Regions from separate parts of the Embleya sp. NPDC020886 genome, predicted to be linked through region 1. Evidence: riboswitches for the same ligand, from Rfam matches in the RefSeq annotation. Region 1 holds a riboswitch; each other region holds the start of a gene.
The links. A riboswitch is a leader RNA that binds a small molecule or an ion and turns the genes downstream of it on or off. The one in region 1 is predicted to bind cyclic di-AMP.
Positions count from the first base shown of each region.

Region 1 (4,658 bases):
GGCATCCGCTGCTTGATCATGAACGGGTCGAACGGCATCGGACCGCGCATGTGGCTGCGGTCGTGGATCAGGTCCCACAACACGAACGCGTCCTGGGCGAGTTGCTGGCTCTGCACCAACTCCGCCGCCTCCGGCGGAAGTTCCAGGCCGAGCGTGCGCGCCGCGGCGGCGCCGACCCGACGGAAGCGAGCCGCCTCGCGGTCGCAGAAGATGCCGCCCCAGGTGTACCGCGGCACCTCGCGCACGGCCACCGTCTCCGGGAAGAGCACCGCAGAGTCGGTGTCGTAGCCGTCGGTGAAGTCGACGAACGCGATCGGCACGAACATCGCGTTGTCGTAGCGCCCGGCCTCCAACTCGGCCAGCCACTGCGGCCACACCACCCGCAGCAGCACCGCCTCGACGTTGCGCTTCGGGTTGCCGTTCTGGGTGTTCATCGGGAACACGACGAGGTGCTCCAGCCCGTCCCGCCGGTCCCGCTCCGGGCGAAACGCGACGAGCGAGTCCAGGAAGTCGGGGCGGCCGAAACCGTCCGCCGACCAGCGCCGGAAGTCGGCCACGACGGCATCGAGGTACGCCTCGTCGTGCGGGAACAGCGGTGCGAGCCCGGTGATCGAGGAGGTGATGTCGGCCACCAGCGCCCGGGCGGACGCGTGCCCGGACGGCTCGATCGAACCGTCCTCGGCCTGCAACGGACGCAGGTCGGCGACGGACCGTTTGAGCACGGGCCACAGCGGGTGATCGACGGCGGTACGGACGGCTACGCGGGTCATGTTCGACATGGAACCCTCTCAGGAGAAAGCAGGAACCACGGTCAGGCGAACCTATGTCAAAAGATTTTAACGCCGCAAGGCCCTTCCAAACGCAATCTTATCGTCGTGGGTATGTTTTGCCCGAATAAGTTGAGATTGCCGGGCGACCCTGTTCGATCATCTCCCGGGCGCGGCGGCGGTGCATCCGGCGCCTCCGGAGGAAGGCACAAGATTTCGCCGACCCGGTCGCCGAGGTCTGTGGCTGTTGACCGTCGATCCGGCCCGTCCCTACAGTTTCGTTCTTCTTGACGGAATACCGATTCCGTATAGCGGAATATTGGCCAGGGAGCGCCCCCGGATCCGCATCCACTCCCGCTGCCCGATCCCGCGAACGATCCTGCGATCCCGCATGTCCGATGGGCCGGGCCGTCCCGCGACGGCACCCGATGTGGAGGCACCGATCATGGGCCGGAGAACCACCAGGAAGACCGTTGCCGGCGAGAACGCGGCCGAGGCGCCGGGCGGGCCGCCCGCCGGCGGGGCGGCGCCCGTGCATCCCGTGGACGAGATCCTGCCGCCGGGGCGAATGCCGGCCGGCGCCCTGCAACACGTGGCCACGGTGTATGCCGGAGTGGCCGCCCCACCACCTGGGCAGGGCCGACCTGAACGCCGGCTCCAACGCGCTGATCGTCGCGGTGGCCCTGGCCTTCGGCGTCTTCCCGATCGCGTTCGCGGACTTCTACCACGCGTTCCCGGACAAGGTCGCGATGATCGCCGAGTCCGGCATATCGGCCGGCTCGATCGTCGCGGTCCTGCTCAACCTGCTGCTCAACCACACCGGGTCCGCTCGGACCGAGGCCGCCGGCCGGCCCGCCTCCCCGACCGCCGACGAACGACCCGCACCGCCGGCGGAACAGCCCGCCCGCGCCTGACCGTTGCCCCGAAACGGGCGTAGGCCCCGCCGAAGTACTCGGCGGGGCCTACGTGGTGACGCTGGATCAGACGGCGAGCTGGGTGCCCACCGAGATCAGGTGGGGGTTGCCCCCGATGACGCCCGCGTTCGCGGCGTACAGGGCCTTGTAGCCACCCTTGACGCCGAGCTTCGCGGCGACGCCGGAGAGCGTGTCACCGGCCTTGACGGTGTACTTGCCGGAACCCGAAGTCTGCTTGGTCGCGGCCGACTTCGGCGCGTCCTGCTTGTCCTGCTTGTCCTGCACCTGGACCTTCGGCGCGTTGCCGGTGGAGGTCTTCGGCGCGTTCTCGGTCACGGACTCGGCCTTGGGTGCGGCCTTCGGCTCGACCTTGCTCTTGGTCTTGCCGGTGGTCGCGGAGTCGGCCGTGGCGGAGGCGTTGCCGCCCTTGCCCAGGCCGGCCTTCTGCGAGCAGACCGGCCAGGCGCCCGGACCCTGGCTCGCCAGGACCCGCTCGGCGACCGCGATCTGCTGGTCCTTGGTGGCCTGCGCGGCGCTGGAGGCGTACTGGCTGCCGCCGAACGCGTTCCAGGTGCTCGGGGTGAACTGCAGACCGCCGGAGAAGCCGTTGCCCGTGTTGATACCCCAGTTCCCGGTGCTCTCGCACTGGGCGACCGCGTCCCACGTGGACGAGGTCGCGGCGCTCGCGCTGCCCGTCATGCCCACGAGGGGAAGGACGAGACCCGCACCGGCGGCGACGGCGATGCCGGCGCGACGGCCACGAGAGAGCGAGCGAACGGGAGCGGTGATGGCACGGAAGGTCATTTATTACCTCGTCGGGCGCCTACGAAGTTAGCTGTCGGGTTCGGACGATTGGCCCGGCCTCGCCTGCAACAGGCATGGCTTCACCCCAGACATCGACGTGGCCGATGTCGGCACTCACTTGGTTCCCCCGCTCCTGCCGCCAGTCGATATCGACTGCTTCCCTCGGGCGGCGGCAGGATTCGGCGTACCACCCGGGGAGTCCGCTTGTGCGAACAACCACGAAGCTACGCACCGCTCCGCCGGGTTGGCAAACATTTCGGGCGATTTGTGAGGTGCCCCATAGGGCGGAATAACGCCGATTTGCCCGATATGTCGCCAACCCCGCAGGTCACGGCTTCGACGTCCACGGTGCGCAGCCGCGTGCTCACCCGTGCTTCAGCGACGAGCTATTCCGTCGCGGGCAGCTCCACAGGTACGACTACCCGCTCCTCGTCCCACAGGAACGTCGCCCCGCCGGTCGCGAAATTGGCGACGTCGGCCACCGTGGCCCGCCCCTCCGGCGAATCCAGGGTCGCTTCGATACCGGCGCGGGTCGGTGCGTACAGCCCGACCACCAGGTAATAGGGCGGCTGCGCGCCGGACGGATCCGGTTCGCACTTGCCGATGGTCCAGCCGGTCAACCCGGGCATGGTGCGGGCGAGCGGGACGTGCTTCTCCCAGTAATAGGTGTCGAACGCCGCCGGGTCCTCGGGGTGGCCATAGAGCACGGTCAGCTTGTACATGCCGAATCCTCACGATCGTGTGGTGGATGTGGGTCCTGCCGGTGGTGCCCGGTGCGTCCGGCGCGCCGGCGCCGGATGGAACTAGCGCGCGGCGATGCTCTTGAACGCCCGCGCCTGCTCGGTGATGGCCACCTCGGTGGGCAGCCGTTCCATGCTGGAGGCGCCGAAGAAGCCGACCACGCCGGTGGTGTGGGCCAGCACGTACGCGGCGTCCTCGGGTTCGGCGATCGGCCCGCCGTGGCACAGCACCAGCACGTCGGGGTTCACCTCCGCCGCCGCGTCGCGCATGAGCTGCACCCGCTCCACCGCCTGGTCGAGGGTGACCGCGGTGGTCGCGCCGATGCTGCCCTTGGTGGTCAGTCCCAGATGCGGGACCAGGATGTCGGCGCCCGCCGCGGTCATCGCCCGGGCCTGCTCGGCGTCGAAGACGTAGGGGGCGGTCAGCAGGCCGCGCTCGGCGGCCAGCCGGATCATCTCCACCTCCAGGTCGTAGCCCATCCCGGTCTCCTCCAGGTTCTGCCGGAAGACGCCGTCGAACAGCCCGACCGTGGGGAAGTTCTGCACACCCGCGAAGCCCATCGCGGCGAGCTGGTCCAGGAAGTGCGGCATGATCCGGAACGGATCGGTGCCGCACACGCCCGCCAGTACCGGGGTGCCCTGGACCACCGGCAGCACCTCGCCCGCCATCTCGACCACGATCGCGTTGGCATCCCCGTAGGGCAGCAGCCCGGCGAGCGAACCCCGACCGGCCATTCGGTAGCGGCCCGAGTTGTAGATGATGATCAGGTCCACCCCGCCGGCCTCGGCGCACTTGGCCGACAGTCCCGTGCCCGCGCCCGCGCCGATCACGACGCCGCCCTGCTCGACCGTCCTGTGCAGTCGGCCCCGCGCCTCGCGTCCGTTCATCTCAGTCCACGCGTCCCTTCGTGATCATTTCGTGCAGTCGATCCGCCGCCGCCGTGGCGAACGCCGGATCGTTGATGTCCGTCGCCGCCTCGTGCACCTCGACGGAGCTGCCCGCGAGCCCCGCTCGCAGCTCGTCGAACAGCGCCTTGTCGGCGACGGAATCGTAGAAGGGCGCGCCCTCGACGTCGATCGCCGAGACCCCGTGCAAGGGCAGGTAGAGCGCGGTGGGGCCGGTCGCGGCGACCAGCTTGGCGGCGATGCGCCGACCCAGCTCGGCGTTCTCCGCGGGGGTGGTGCGCATCAGCGTCACGGTCGGGTTGTGCACGTAGAGCTGCCGCTCCTCGAACCGCTCGGGCACGGTGTTGCGCGGGCCGAAGTTGACCATGTCCAGCGCGCCGACGCTGACCACCTGCGGCAGCCCCATCCGGCCGGCCGCGGTCAGCCGCTCGGGACCCGCGCTGAGCACCCCGCCGACCAGGTCGTCGGCCAGCTCGGTGGTGGTCAGGTCGAGGATCCCGGCCAAGAAGCCCGCCTCGGCCAGATTC
Region 1 covers NZ_JBIRRX010000007.1:187,624-192,281, reverse strand. Annotated here, with positions in the region: gene ACH4U8_RS24955 (DUF6421 family protein) at 1-779, opposite strand, end outside; gene ACH4U8_RS24950 (hypothetical protein) at 1,373-1,681, shown strand; gene ACH4U8_RS24945 (transglycosylase family protein) at 1,748-2,380, opposite strand; cyclic di-AMP (ydaO/yuaA leader) riboswitch at 2,486-2,680, opposite strand; gene ACH4U8_RS24940 (EthD family reductase) at 2,872-3,207, opposite strand; gene ACH4U8_RS24935 (phosphoenolpyruvate hydrolase family protein) at 3,289-4,113, opposite strand; gene ACH4U8_RS24930 (Tm-1-like ATP-binding domain-containing protein) at 4,115-4,658, opposite strand, start outside.

Region 2 (4,658 bases), on a different contig from region 1:
GCACGAACTGACCCGCTGGGCGACCGACCGTCGGCTGGTCTGAGCGAGCACCGACACCCGGCACACACGACGGCGCCCTCCCGCGAACGAATCCGCGGGAGGGCGCCGTCGTGATGGTACGGGCGACCGATGGACCTAGCCGGGTCGAATGGCCGCGAGGAACGGCATCGAGTCGAGCGGGGCCTTGGTCACGGTCTTGCCCGGTCGCGGGGCGTGCACGATCTGGCCGTTGCCGATGTACATGCCCACGTGCCGGTTGTCCGAGTAGAAGAAGACCAGGTCGCCCGGCTGCAGGGCGCTCTTGGCGATCCGCGGACCGTCGTTGATCTGGGTCCAGGTGGTGCGGGTGAGCGAGACGTTCGCGGCCTTCCAGGACGCCTGGGTCAGGCCCGAGCAGTCGTACGAGCCGGGGCCCTCGGCGCCGGAGACGTACGGCTTGCCGATCTGCGCCAACGCGAAGTTGATCGCGGCCTGGGCCCGGCCGGAGGCCGGGATGTTGGTCGCCGGCGGCGTTTCCTTGTCCTTGTCCCGCGAGCTGCGGTCGTTGTTCCGCGAGGTGGAGTCGTTCGCGTGCTCGTCCGAGTCCAGGACGTCCTTCTTCTGCTGCTCGGTGAGCGTGTTCAGAAGTCGGTTCGCCTCGGCCAGCTTGGCCTGGATGTCGGTCTTGTTCTTGTTCAGCTCGGTGCGCAGCTTCTCCAGATCGGCGAGCTGCGCGGACGCCTCGGTGCGGTCCTGCTGGAGGACGCGGGCCTGCGCCGCGATCTGCTTCAGCTTGGCGGCCTGCTGGCCGTCGAGCTGGGACATCATCTGCGACTTCTGCAGGTAGCCCTCGGGGTCGCCGCTGAGCGCGAGCGAGAGCGACGGGGGCAGGCCGCCGGTGCGGTACTGGTTGGCCGCCAGGACACCGATCTGGTCGCGCAGGGCGTTCAGCGCGGTCTGTTCCTCGGTGATCCGGGCCTGGGTCTGGTTCGCGGTGCCCTGCTGCTTGGTGATCTGCTCCTCGACGCCGTTGGCGGCGTCGGTGGCCTTGACCACGTCGCTGTGCAGTTGGTTGACGCGATCCTTGGTCTGCTGGAACGTCTGCGCGGGATCCGCGCTCGCGGTGCCGGCGAAGGTCATCACGCCGGTCATGGTCGCCGCGGCCGTGACGACGGTCGCTGCGGTACGCACGGCGGTGCGCGGCTTGGGCTTGCGGTGCTGCCCGGGTCGACGTTGGGACGCCACTGGTGGCGGGTCTCCTTCCTCGGCCGCCTACCGGGTTAGCTGACGGGTTCGGGCGGAAGAAGGCGCCCTACGGTGCCGGAGCACCGATTCACCCCAGGGACTGCGAGGGTCCCCGGTTCCGGCTTCGCATCGCGGTGACGGCGGTTGCCCGACATCACCGAAAGACGTCCCCGAATTCGGCGGAGGCGATCGTGCCGACCGGGTGGCCGACGTCGAGTCCGATCGCCTGTCGGAGAACACTAGTCACAGCCGTGTCACGACCATCACCATTGGCCCCTGCATTGCCAAAACTTTACCAATACCGCCGTTTCCTTCTCCGCGTATCACGGGAAAAGCGCCCGGATTCCCGAAAGTCGATCTTGAGTCGATTTGGCGAATATTGCCGGCATATGACCCGCCGATGATCATCGACCGGCCGCCGGCTAAGCTGCGGCGGCAACTGCAGCGGCGTCCCGGATGCCGCGCGACGGTCGACGAGGAGTTGTACGACGTGGACGTTCTGCGGCAGATCCTGCTGATCCTGCACATCGTGGGCATCGCGTCCCTGCTCGGCGGCTTCCTCACCCAGATGTCCGCGCTGCGCACCGGCGACGGGCGGATCGTGCCCGCGATGACGCACGGCGCGCTGACCATGCTGGTCACCGGCCTGGCGCTGGTCGGCGTGGTCCAGGCGGGTCTGGACAAGGACGTGGACAACGCCAAGATCGGCACCAAGCTGGTGATCCTGCTGGCCATCCTGCTGCTGGTCTGGGGCAATCGCGCCGCGGACCGGGTGTCCTCGAAGGTGCTCGGCGCGATCGGCCTGTTGACCGTGGCGAACATCGCCATCGCGGTCATGTGGACCTGAGGCCCGGGCCGCCCCGCCCTACCGGGTGTCCACCACCCGGAACACCTCGGCCATCAGCCCCGCCCCCAGCCCGAAGCGCTCGGCGTTGCCGGTGAGCATCCCGGCGACCTGCTCGCGCAGCCCGGACAGGTGACTCGTCTGACTCGCGTGCGACAACAGCGCCGCCATCTTGCGTTCGAACACCGCGCTCACCTCGACCGCGTGATCCGGTGCCGGCGTCGGCGACAACCACGTCTCCGACACGGTCCACTCCTTCAGCCCCTCCACCTCCAGCAGCTCGGGGTGCGCGAACGGATTCCGGGCGTCCGGATAGATCGCCCGCATCGCCGCCTCGCCCGCCTCCAGATGATCCGGATGACTGGGCGCGAGCCGGTTCCAGTCCCGCTCCGGGCTCGGGATCACCATGCGCTGCGGTCGCACCTGCCGGATCACCCGGGTGATGTCGCGCCGCAGCTCGAAGGTCGCCGCCAGCCGCCCGTCCGGATGGCCGAGCCAGTACAACCGCCGCACCCCCACGTGCGCCGCCGCCGCGCTCTGCTCGGCCCGCCGGATCCCGCCGATCTCGGACCGCGGCACCGCCGGGTCGAAGCCGCCCGCGTCCCCGTCGGTGACCAGGCAATAGCTCACCTCGATCCCGGCCTCGGTCCAGGTCGCCACCGTCCCGGCCGCCCCGTAATCGATGTCGTCGGGGTGCGCGGCCAGCACCAGAACCCGCTCCACGTCGCGATCGTCCAGCACGATGTACTCCTTGATCCGGTCGACCCGACGACGGGAAACCCGTCGTCGGCGCGACGATCCTCGCTCGGTACAAAGGGCCGAGCACGACTCGCTTGTTACCCACCTAGACTCGGGGAACGATGAGCAGCCTCTTCGACGACATCCCCCTGCCCGGTTTCGAGACCGCGGCCAAGAAGTCCCCCACGAGCCCCGCGGACGACATCCCGCTGCCGCCCGAGCCGGACGACAACCAGGTATACGGCCTGCCGGAGGACTATCCGGACGACCTCTACGAAGGGCAGTACGCGCCGCCGGCCGAGCCGCGCGACGCCTACTACCGCAACGGCGCCCCGCGCCCGGTGGTCGATCCGGCCCGGTTGCTCGACGGGATGAACCCGCAACAGCGCGCCGCGGTCGTCCACGAAGGGACCCCGCTGCTCATCGTGGCCGGCGCGGGCTCCGGCAAGACCCGCGTGTTGACCCATCGCATCGCCCACCTGCTCGCCGCGCGCGGTGCGCACCCCGGCGAGATCCTGGCGATCACCTTCACCAACAAGGCCGCCGCCGAGATGCGCGAGCGGGTGGAGGCACTGGTCGGACCGCGCACCAGGGCGATGTGGGTGTCCACGTTCCACTCGGCGTGCGTGCGCGTCCTGCGGCAGCAGTACAAGAAGCTCGGCATGAGTTCGTCGTTCTCGATCTACGACTCGGCCGACCAGCAGCGGCTGATGGCGATGGTCTGTCGCGACCTGGACCTGGACCCGAAGAAGTTCCCGCCGCGCAAGTTCAACGCGCAGGTGTCCAACCTCAAGAACGAGCTGATCGATCACGAGGACTTCGCCGCGAAGGCGATCAACGAGACCGAGCGCATCCTGGCGCAGGCGTACACGATGTACCAGGAGCGGCTGCGCCAGGCCAACGCGCTGGACTTCGACGACCTGATCATGACCACGGTGCACCTGCTCCAGGCGTTCCCGGACGTCGCGGAGCACTACCGGCGGCGCTTTCGACACGTGCTGGTCGACGAGTACCAGGACACCAACCACGCGCAGTACATGCTGGTGCGCGAATTGGTCGGCGGCGCCGCGGGCAGCGGCCCGCGCCTTACCGCGGACGGCGAATTGGTCAATCCCGCCGAGGCCGGGCTCGTCGGGCTCGAACCGGCCGAGCTGTGCGTGGTGGGTGACGCGGACCAGTCGATCTACGCGTTCCGCGGCGCGACCATCCGCAACATCCTCGACTTCGAGGCGGACTACCCGAACGCCCGGACCATCCTGCTGGAGCAGAACTACCGGTCCACACAGACCATCCTGAGCGCGGCCAACGCGGTGATCGAGCGCAACAGCAACCGGCGCGCGAAGAACCTGTGGACGGACGCCGGCGCGGGCTCCGCGATCGTCGGCTACGTCGCGGACGACGAGCACGACGAGGCCCAGTTCGTCGCGGACGAGGTGGATCGGCTCACCGACGCGGGCAAGACCAAGCCGGGCCAGGTCGCGGTGTTCTACCGGACCAACGCCCAGTCCCGGGTGTTCGAGGAAGTGTTCATCCGGGTCGGGCTGCCGTACAAGGTCGTCGGCGGCGTGCGCTTCTACGAGCGCCGCGAGGTCCGCGACGTGCTCGCGTATCTGCGACTGCTGGCCAACCCGGACGACACGGTCTCGCTGCGACGGATCCTGAACGTGCCCAAGCGCGGCATCGGCGACCGGGCCGAGGCGTGCCTGGACGTGCTGGCCGCGCGCGACCGGATCCCGTTCGCCCAGGCGCTGCGCCGGGCGGAGGACGCGCCGGGCCTGGCCAAGCGGTCCGCCAACGCGGTCAACGGCTTCGTCCGGTTGCTGGACGACCTCACCGCGGTCGTGGACGGTGG
Region 2 covers NZ_JBIRRX010000001.1:1,437,778-1,442,435, forward strand. Annotated here, with positions in the region: gene ACH4U8_RS06075 (response regulator transcription factor) at 1-43, shown strand, start outside; gene ACH4U8_RS06080 (NlpC/P60 family protein) at 136-1,224, opposite strand; cyclic di-AMP (ydaO/yuaA leader) riboswitch at 1,234-1,377, opposite strand; gene ACH4U8_RS06085 (hypothetical protein) at 1,715-2,071, shown strand; gene ACH4U8_RS06090 (PIG-L deacetylase family protein) at 2,090-2,809, opposite strand; gene pcrA (DNA helicase PcrA) at 2,929-4,658, shown strand, end outside.
Region 2: another riboswitch for cyclic di-AMP. It lies ahead of ACH4U8_RS06080 (NlpC/P60 family protein); the one in region 1 lies ahead of ACH4U8_RS24945 (transglycosylase family protein).

Region 3 (4,658 bases), on a different contig from region 1:
AGACGGTGGCGCGCGAGGTGCGCCGGGCCGGGCTGTTGCGCCAGGTCACCATCCAAAGCTTCGACTGGGGTGCGCTCAAGCGCATGCGCCAGGTCGAACCGCGCCTGCCGCTGGTCGCGTTGACCAACTACGACTTCCTTCAGGTCGGCAAGCCCGGCGCCTCGCCCTGGCTGGGCGGCCTGGACATCGACGACTTCGGCGGCGACCCGCTGCGCGCGATCGCCTCGTTCGGGGCCGGCACCTTCTCGCCCGTGCACGGTTTCCCGCAGAACGGCAAGGTGACCGATCCCGACTACCGTCCGTACGTGACCCGGGAGATGGTCGCCCGGGCGCACGCGCGGGGCATCAAGGTCGTGCCGTGGACCATCGACGACCCGGCGACCATGGCCAAGTTGATGGACGACGGCGTGGACGGCCTGATCACCGACTACCCGGACCGGTTGCGGGAGTTGCTGGCCGCGCGCGGACTGCCGCTGCCCAAGCGGTATCCGGCTCGCGGCTGATCGATCCGGCCGCACCGGGGGCCGGGCGCGGAAAGGGTCCGGGCGCGGAAAAGGGCCGGGCCCGTCGACACGTGGTCGACGGGCCCGGCCCTGGCTGCGGCTACTACACGGCGGCTGTTGCCGTGCGGTTACTGCCTGTTGACGCTCGGATCAGAGGTTGACGCCGTGCGCGCGCAGGTAGGTGACCGGGTTGATGCCGCTGCCGTAGTTCGGGGTGGTGCGGATCTCGAAGTGCAGGTGCGGGCCGGTCACGTTGCCGGTCGCGCCGGAGAGGCCGATCTGCTGACCGGTGCTCACCGTGGCACCCACGCGAACGCTGATGCTGGACAGGTGCGCGTACTGCGAGTACTTGCCGTCCGCGTGCTTGATGACGACCTCGTTGCCGTAGGCGCCACCGTTGCCGGCGCTGACCACGGTGCCCGAGGTGATCGCCTTCACCGAGGTGCCGGTGCCGACCACGAAGTCCTGGCCGGTGTGGCTGCCGCTGGACCACAGCTTGCCGCCGGTGCCGAACGCGGTGCCCAGCGAGCCGCTCACGGGAGCGACGTAGCCGGAGGCGTTGACCGAGGAGCTGCCGGCCTTGACCGAGGCACCCTTGGTCGCGACCGGGGCCTTCTCCTTGACCGTGGTCTTCGGAGCGACCTTCACCGACGCGGAGGGCTTGGCCTGCGACGTGGTCGTGGTCGTGGTCTCGGTCTTGGGCGCGGCCTTCGGCGCGACCTCGGCCTTGGCGGTGGCGGTGGCGGTGGTGGCGGTGGCGGCCTTGGCCTTGCCGGACAGCTTGAGCTTCTGACCGATCTGGATGACGTCCGGGTTGCCACCGATTACGGCGCGGTTGTCGGCGTACAGCTTGTGCCAACCACCGGTGACGGCCTTGTCCGCGGCGATCTTGGACAGGGTGTCACCCTTGACCACGGAGTACGAGGAGGTGGTCGACGCGGCGGCCGGGACGACCTCGATCTTCGGGGCCGGGGCGGTGGTCGGCGCGGACTCGGCCGGCTTCTCGGCGGCCTTGGGGGCCACCGTGACCGAGGTCTTGGCCGAGCCGGCGGCCTTGGTGCTCGGCGAGACGGCGGGCTTGGCGCCGCCCTTGGTCAGACCCGCCGGGCCGGAGGTGTTCGGCCACGCGCCGGGGCCCTGCACGGCGAGGACCTTCTCCGCGATGGCGATCTGCTGGTCCTTGGTGGCCAGGTCGGCACGCGGGGCGTACTGCTGACCGCCGAACTCGTTCCAGGTGCTCTGGGTGAACTGCAGGCCACCGTAGAAACCGTTGCCGGTGTTGATGTGCCAGTTGCCCGAGCTCTCGCCCATGGCGACCTTGTCCCAGGTGGAGACCGAGGCGGCGTTGGCGGTCGCGAGACCGGTGATCAGCGGGGCGGCGACGATCGCGCCGGCCATTCCGAGGGTGAGCGCGAGACGCGTCTTCTTGGGCATACGGGCAGGGGTGTTGAACGACTGCACGAAGATTTTCCTTCTCCCACGCCTACGAAGTGAGCTGTCGGATTCGGGCTGGAGAGTCTCGCCCGGCCGTGTTCGGCCCTCGTGAGAGGGACGGGCACGGCTTCACCCCAAGCCGTCCTAATGGGCGTCTGTGTCACAGACGCCCGGGACGGCATTCCACTTGGTTCCCCCGCTCCTGCCTTTCGGGTTTCGTACCGTGGCCTCGCTCCGGCGGCAGGATTCGGCGAACCGGGAGACCATTTCGCCGAGCACCGGACCGGTGTGGCGAAGCACCAAGCTACGCACACCCCGACCGGGAACCAAACATCACGATTCGCCGAAACCGAAAAATCAGGACGTAAGCGTGGAATATCGGGACCTAAAGTCCCGGACGCGGTACGCATTGTGCCCGAGTTGCTCACGCTGAGCCGATAGGGGAATCACCATGGGTGAAATTCCGGAAAACTCGGTTCACGCTGCGTACGAGTTCCTGACCATCGGTATGCGCGATGTGACGTGCGTCATGCGCTCGATAGCGGAGTGTCCGAATTACCCCTATATATACGTCCCAATTTGCCTGCCGGCCCGGTCTCCGCCGGGGTTGTGACCGCCGGGAAGTGGTGCGCGTCTCGGGGCTTCACTTGGATTCGATCCGCCTCATGGGGGCGACGCTCTCCGGCAGAGCCTGCTGTTTCGCTGCCCGGCCGGCGTCGTCGATACCGAGTACGTGGCGCGGGTGGGTCGAGATGGCCCGTTGCATCAGGGCGGCGCGTTCGGGGTTGTCGGCGGTGGCCTCCCGGGACCTCGTAGCGGGTGCCCGGTCGAGCGCGACCGGGAGCCGTATCGGCTCGGCGGTCCCGGCGACGGGACGCTCGCGGCACCGGGCGCGGCCGGTCCCGTTCGGGCCCGGCCCCGGTCACCCCCCGTATTCAGGCCCGCCAACCTCGTCGATCGGGTGGCTTGGGACGGAGGGGGTGGGGGCATGGGGGCGGGCATGGAACGATTCGAGATTGCCATCTTCCCGTTCAACGACCAGGACATGGCCGCCGACGCCCGGGGCCCGGCGGTGCGCTCGGCGGTGGTCGAGGCCACCGGCGAGGTCGGCGCATCGGGCCATCCGCGCTACGCGGGTGAGGGTGTGGTGGCCGACATCGACCCGAGGTCGCGCACGGTGGAGGCGATCACCATCGACGGCGCCGAGATCGAGGACGGGTGGAGCGTGCGGATCGTCCCGGCACCGGGCTGAGCCGATACCGACGAGGGCGGCCGTCGACACCGCGGACCCGCGGGTCGAACAGCCGCCCTCGACATCGTTTCCGGCCGACCCGGCGGGTCGGCGATCGGGCTCAGACCGCGGCGGACAGCGCCTCGAACTGCTCGTCGGACAGTCGGATTCGGGCCGCCTCGGTGTTCTCCTCCAGGTGCGCGACGCTGGAGGTGCCCGGGATCGGCAGCAAGACCGGGGAGCGGTGCAGCAGCCAGGCCAGCGCCAACTGTGAGGGCGCGGCGCCCTGTTCCTTGGCGACCTGCTCCAACGGACCGCCCGGCCGCGCGAGTTGGCCGGTGGCGATCGGGAACCACGGGATGAACGCGATGTTCTCGGCCGTCGCGTAGTCGAGCACGCTCTCCGACTTGCGGTCGGCCAGGTTGTACAGGTTCTGCACGGAGACGATCTCGACGATCTCCCGGGCCTCGCGCAACTGCTCCACGGTGACCTCGGACAGGCCGATGTGCCGGATCTTGCCCTCCTGCTGCAACGCGCCGAGTTCACCGAGCTGGTCCGCGAGCGGGACCTGCGGGTCGATCCGGTGCAGCTGGTAGAGGTCGATCCGCTCCAGGCCGAGGTGACGCAGGCTCAGTTCGGTCTGCTGGCGCAGGTATTCGGGCCGGCCCAGGGCGCGCCATTCGCCCGGTCCGGTGCGGGCGAAGCCGCCCTTGGTGGCGATCACCACGTCCTCGGCGTACGGGTGCAGCGCCTCACGGATGAGTTGTTCGTTGACGAACGGGCCGTACGAGTCGGCCGTATCGATCAGATTCACCCCCAGTTCGACGGCGCGGCGCAATACCCGGATCGCCTCTTGGCGGTCCTTTGGTTCGCCCCAGACACCGGTTCCGGTGAGTTGCATGGCGCCGTACCCGAGCCGGTGCACCGGCAGGTCGCCGCCGAGCGGGAAGACACCGGAGGCGTGGGCGGGGCCGGACGCGGACGAGACGGTCATCGGTTCTCCGTAGGGGTCGGGCGGCCCGGGCGGGCCGGACGGCGCGGACGAGGTCGAGGCCATTGTGCCCCGGGCCTCGGGCGTGGTCACCGGGATACGTCCCGCACGCGTGGTGCAGGTCCCCGGTGACGTGTCCATCCGCAGGATGACCAAGTTCGGGCGCGTACTTGTACACAACGACGCATTCGCGGCAGGGCGCTGCTCCCTAGTGTGTGCCACTCGTCGAGGCACTCGATCCACGGATGGAGCTGTTCATGGTCTGGCTCATACAGGACTATCGCGAGGAGGACCTCGCGGCGGTGGTGCACCTGATCGACACCACGACCGAACTCGGCCAGGAGTCGGTCTTCTCGCTGTCGGAGTGCATCAACGCGCTGACTTCGCGACAGCCGGCGGTGGTTGCCCGGCGGGACGGCGCGGTGGTCGGTGCGGCGCTGGCCACGGTCTCCGAGGGGCGGGCCTGGGTGATGCGGATCGCCATCTCGCCACCCGCGCG
Region 3 covers NZ_JBIRRX010000011.1:158,497-163,154, forward strand. Annotated here, with positions in the region: gene ACH4U8_RS32320 (glycerophosphodiester phosphodiesterase family protein) at 1-503, shown strand, start outside; gene ACH4U8_RS32325 (transglycosylase family protein) at 654-1,937, opposite strand; cyclic di-AMP (ydaO/yuaA leader) riboswitch at 1,969-2,200, opposite strand; gene ACH4U8_RS32330 (hypothetical protein) at 2,938-3,189, shown strand; gene ACH4U8_RS32335 (aldo/keto reductase) at 3,290-4,162, opposite strand; gene ACH4U8_RS32340 (ATP-binding protein) at 4,417-4,658, shown strand, end outside.
Region 3: another riboswitch for cyclic di-AMP. It lies ahead of ACH4U8_RS32325 (transglycosylase family protein); the one in region 1 lies ahead of ACH4U8_RS24945 (transglycosylase family protein).

Region 4 (4,658 bases), on a different contig from region 1:
CGCCCGCCGCCGCCACGATCGACCCCAGGTGTCCGGCTTCGAGTCGGCGGATCGTGTCGGTGCTCCGCGCGCCGAGGGTGAGTTGCGGCGTGTCCGCCTGCTCCAGCAGCACCAGGCGGCCCAGGACGTCGTGCAGGGAACGGCCGAGCGGTTCACGGGTGTGGTTCATCGCCGCCGCATAGGCGGACAGCTCCTCGCGCAGGCGACGGGCCCGATCGAGTTCGTGCTCGGCCGCCCCGGTGATCCGTACCTCGGTGGTCAGCACCCGCTCCAGCTCGGTCGCCACCGCCTTCTTGCCGGTGTCACCGCTGTGCAGGGCCATTACGAAGTCCCCGAGGCCGACACCTCGGAGCCGATTGCGGACGACGTCGAGCGCCGCGGCCTTCTCGCTGACGAACAGAACGGACCGGCCGGCATGCATGAGTGCGGCGATCATGTTGGTGATCGTCTGGCTCTTGCCGGTACCGGGCGGACCGCTCATCACGAAGGAACGCCCGTCCAGCGCGGCCGCGATGCACTGCCGCTGCGAGGAGTCCGCGTTCAGCACGAGCGGGGTCCGCTCGGGCAGTTGGATCTCGTCGATGCGGTCGATCTCGGGCGGCTCGAAGTCGATCAGGTCGTCGGGCAGTCCCGCGTCGGGGCCGAGGCCGACGGCTCGCACCAGCGGATGGGCCAGGATGCGCTCCTCGTTCTGCTGGAGATCCTGGTACATGGCCTCCTTGTGCGACGAGAAGAGGCCGAGCACCACGCGGTCCTCGACCGACCAACCCTGCTGCGTGCCCGCGATCTCCCGGGCGGCCGACAGGACCGCGTCGGAATCGAGCACGTCGCAGTCGGCCACCGTGCTCCAGTCGACACCCAACTGCTCCAACTTGACCGCGAGCGCGGGATTGTGGATCCGGTCCTGGTCCTCCGCCAGGTGCAGTCGCGTCTGCCTCCGCGCGTCCCGACGAAGCTCCACAGGTACGAGCAGCAGCGGAGCAAAGCACGTCTCCGCGGCGCCCGCCTCCCGCCACTCCAACATGCCGACGCCCAGCCAGAGCACCCACAAGCCGTAGTCGATGTACATCTGACCCGACTTCTGCCGCAGTTGGTAGAGCGACGCGTCCAGCCCTGCCTGCGTGTTCTTCCGGGTCACCAGGCCGTCGGCACGACCGGTGCGGCCCGCCTCCGAACCCAGGTCGTACGCGAGGAAGGTCTCGGTGCCCGGTTCGGCCTCCTCCGCCTCCGTGCCTGCCTCGACCCGTCCGTCGGACTCGACGGGAGCGAACGGCCAGCCGCGAGCGAATCCGGCCAACACGGCGGCGGCGTCCGGCGCGACGACCTCCAGAGTGGCAATCCGGGTGTGCCGGAAGTTCAACAGCCGGTTCCGCCCGCCCAGGTCGAGCAGCGAGTCCCGCCAACCGCCCAGGACGCCCCTCAATCGCGCGAGCGCCGCGTCGTCCCCACTGCCAGGCTGCGCAACTCCGGCCGTTCGCGAACTCTGCATGCAGACGTACCTCCGAAGCGGATACGCACAGGAGGCACCCCACCTCGGCCCCCCGGCCGCAGTAAGTATTCAGTGCCGGCAGTCCGACGCACCAGTCACCCGAACAGCCGTCCCCATAAGGCCCATCGGACGATCGACGACTCCGAAACAACCACACCGTGAACCGCGTTCGCGGCGCGTGGCTTCGGCTTTATCGCGCACCGCCGCGGCCCCGAAGCCGACGCGACAACCCCTGCGGCCCACAGCTCTGCGGACGACCAATTTCTCACGTTCGGTGACATCGATGGAGTTGGGCCGGCGGCTGATCCACGCCGCCAATCATTGCCAAATCGGTCCAAGATCGATTTTCGGGCATCCGCGCGCTTTTCCCGTAATAAGCGGAGAATGAAACGGAAGTCTTGGTAAAGTTTTGGCAATGCAGAGGCTCCCGGTGCCGACCGTGACACCCCTGTGACTATCGTTCTGCGATAAGGCGATCGGTTCGACGTCGGCCATCCCGGTCGACACGATCGCCTCCGCCGAATTCGGGGACGAGTTTTGGTGACGGTGAGTGATCGCCGTCGTTGCGACGCGAAGCCGGAACCGGGGACCCTCGCAGTCCCTGGGGTGAATCGGTGCCTCGGCACCGTAGGGCGTCTTCTTCCGCCCGAACCCGTCAGCTAACCCGGTAGGCGGCCGAGGAAGGAGACCCGCCACCAGTGGCGACCCAACGTCGATCCGGGCAGCACCGAAAGCCCAAGCCGCGCACCGCCGTGCGTACCGCAGCGACCGTCGTCACGGCCGCGGCGACGATGACCGGCGTGATGACCTTCGCCGGCACCGCGAGCGCCGACCCCGCGCAGTCGTTCCAGCAGACCAAGGATCGCGTCAACCAACTGCACAGCGAAGTGATCAAGGCCACCGAAGCCGCCAACGGCGTCGACGAGCAGATCACCAAGCAGCAGGGCACGGCGAGCCAGACCCAGGCCCGGATCACCGAGGAACAGGCCGCGCTCAACACCCTGCGCGACCAGATCGGTGTCCTGGCGGCCAACCAGTACCGCACCGGCGGCCTGCCCCCGTCGCTCTCGCTCGCGCTCAGCGGCGACCCCGAGGGCTACCTGCAGAAGTCGCAGATGATGTCCCAGCTCGACGGCCAGCAGGCCGCCAAGCTGAAGCAGATCGCGGCGCAGGCCCGCGTCCTCCAGCAGGACCGCACCGAGGCCACCGCGCAGCTCTCCGCGCTGGAAAAGCTGCGCACCGAGCTGAACACGCACAAGAACGAGATCCAGACCAAGCTCGCCGAGGCCCAGCGGCTGCTGAACACGCTGGACAAGAAGCAGCAGGACGAGATCCTCAACTCGAACGAGCACAAGAACGACACCGGTGCGCGAAGCGACGCCGACCGCAGCTCGCGGGACAAGCCGGACTCGCCGCCGCCGGCGACCAACATCCCGGCCTCCGGCCGGGCCCAGGCCGCGATCAACTTCGCGCTGGCGCAGATCGGCAAGCCGTACGCGCCCCGGGGCGTGGGTCCCGGCTCGTACGACTGCTCGGGCCTGACCCAGGCGTCCTGGAGGGCGGCGAACGTCTCGCTCAGCCGCACCACCTGGACCCAGGTCAACGACGGTCCCAGGATCGCCAAGAGCGCCCTCCAGCCGGGCGACCTGGTGTTCTACTTCTCGGACAACTCGCACGTGGGCATGTACATCGGCAACGGCCAGATCGTGCACGCCCCGCGACCGGGCAAGAACGTAACCAAGGCCCCGCTCGACTCGATGCCCTTCTACGCGGCCATTCGCCCCAGCTGACCCCCCGCGCACACAATGCCCCCGGCCGGAAACCCGGCCGGGGTTTTGCATACCCCGGCCCGTCCGAGCGCCGATTCGTCGACACATCACGCCCGGACCGACCCCGAAAATGCAAAAGGCCCAGATCAGAAACCAACTGACCTGGGCCTTCGAGGAGCCGCCTAAGGGAGTCGAACCCTTGACCTACGCATTACGAGTGCGTCGCTCTAGCCGACTGAGCTAAGGCGGCTTGTCGGTCCACCTTGAAGGTGGCGACAGGGAATGAGTGTACACACCCGTCGGGGTGGTCCACACGCGGCTTTGGCGGGGGTCAGCGGCAGGTCTTGCCCTTGGTGGGGACGGTGCCCTGAGTGAGGTAGTCGACCACCGTGCGGTCGACGCAGTCGCTGCCTCGGCCGAAGGCGGTGTGGCCGTCGCCGTCGTAGGTCAGGAGGCTGCCGGAGGCCAGTTGGCCGGCCAGGGACTGGGCCCAGGAGTACGGCGTGGCCGGGTCGCGGGTGGTGCCGACGACCAGGATCGGGGCGGCGCCCTCGGCCCTGATCGGGTGCGGCCGGCCGGTCGGCGGGGTCGGCCAGGAGGCGCAGGTCAGGCCCGCCCAGGCGAGGTTGCGGCCGAAGGTCGGCGAGTCGGCCAGGTAGCCGGGCAGCTCCCGCTCGACGTCCTCGCGGGACGTCGCGGCCGGCGGCGCGTCCAGGCAGTTCACCGCCGCGTTGGCGGCCATCAGGTTCTTGTACTTTCCGTCCGGACCACGCTCGTAGTACTGGTCGTTGAGTTCGAGCAGCGGCTGCCCGTCGCCGCGCAGCGCGGCCTCCAGCGCCTGTCGCAGATCCGGCCACTGGTCCTTGGAGTACAGCGGCGACAGGATGCCCGTGGTCGCGATCGACTCGGTGACCCTGCGGGTCCCGTCGCCGGACAGCGGGCGGGCGTCGAGCTGTTGGAGCAGGCCGCGGATCCTGGCCAGTCCGGCCTCGCGGGTCGCGCCGAGAGAGCACGAGCCGCCGCCGACGCAGTTGTCCAGGAACGCCGCCAGCGCGGTCTCGAAGCCGCCGCCCTGCACCTTGTTGGCGGCCACCGCCGGCTGGCTCGGATCCATCGCGCCGTCCAGGACCAGCCGGCCGACCCGCTTGGGGTACAGCTCGGCGTACGTCGCCCCGAGGAAGGTCCCGTACGACGCGCCCAGGTAGTAGAGCTTCGCGTCGCCGAGGGCCGCCCGCAGCAGGTCCATGTCGCGTGCCGCGTCCACGGTGCTCACGTGGCCCAGGAGGTCGCCCGAGTCGGCCTCGCAGGCCCGCCCGTACGCGCCGGTGCCGTCCAGCCACGCCTGTTCCTCGTCGGGAGTGTCCGGCGTCGCGTCGAGCTGGGTGAAGGTGTCCATCGCG
Region 4 covers NZ_JBIRRX010000008.1:155,920-160,577, reverse strand. Annotated here, with positions in the region: gene ACH4U8_RS26885 (DUF3320 domain-containing protein) at 1-1,489, opposite strand, end outside; cyclic di-AMP (ydaO/yuaA leader) riboswitch at 2,035-2,178, shown strand; gene ACH4U8_RS26880 (NlpC/P60 family protein) at 2,188-3,279, shown strand; tRNA gene ACH4U8_RS26875 (tRNA-Thr) at 3,435-3,508, opposite strand; gene ACH4U8_RS26870 (alpha/beta hydrolase) at 3,590-4,658, opposite strand, start outside.
Region 4: another riboswitch for cyclic di-AMP. It lies ahead of ACH4U8_RS26880 (NlpC/P60 family protein); the one in region 1 lies ahead of ACH4U8_RS24945 (transglycosylase family protein).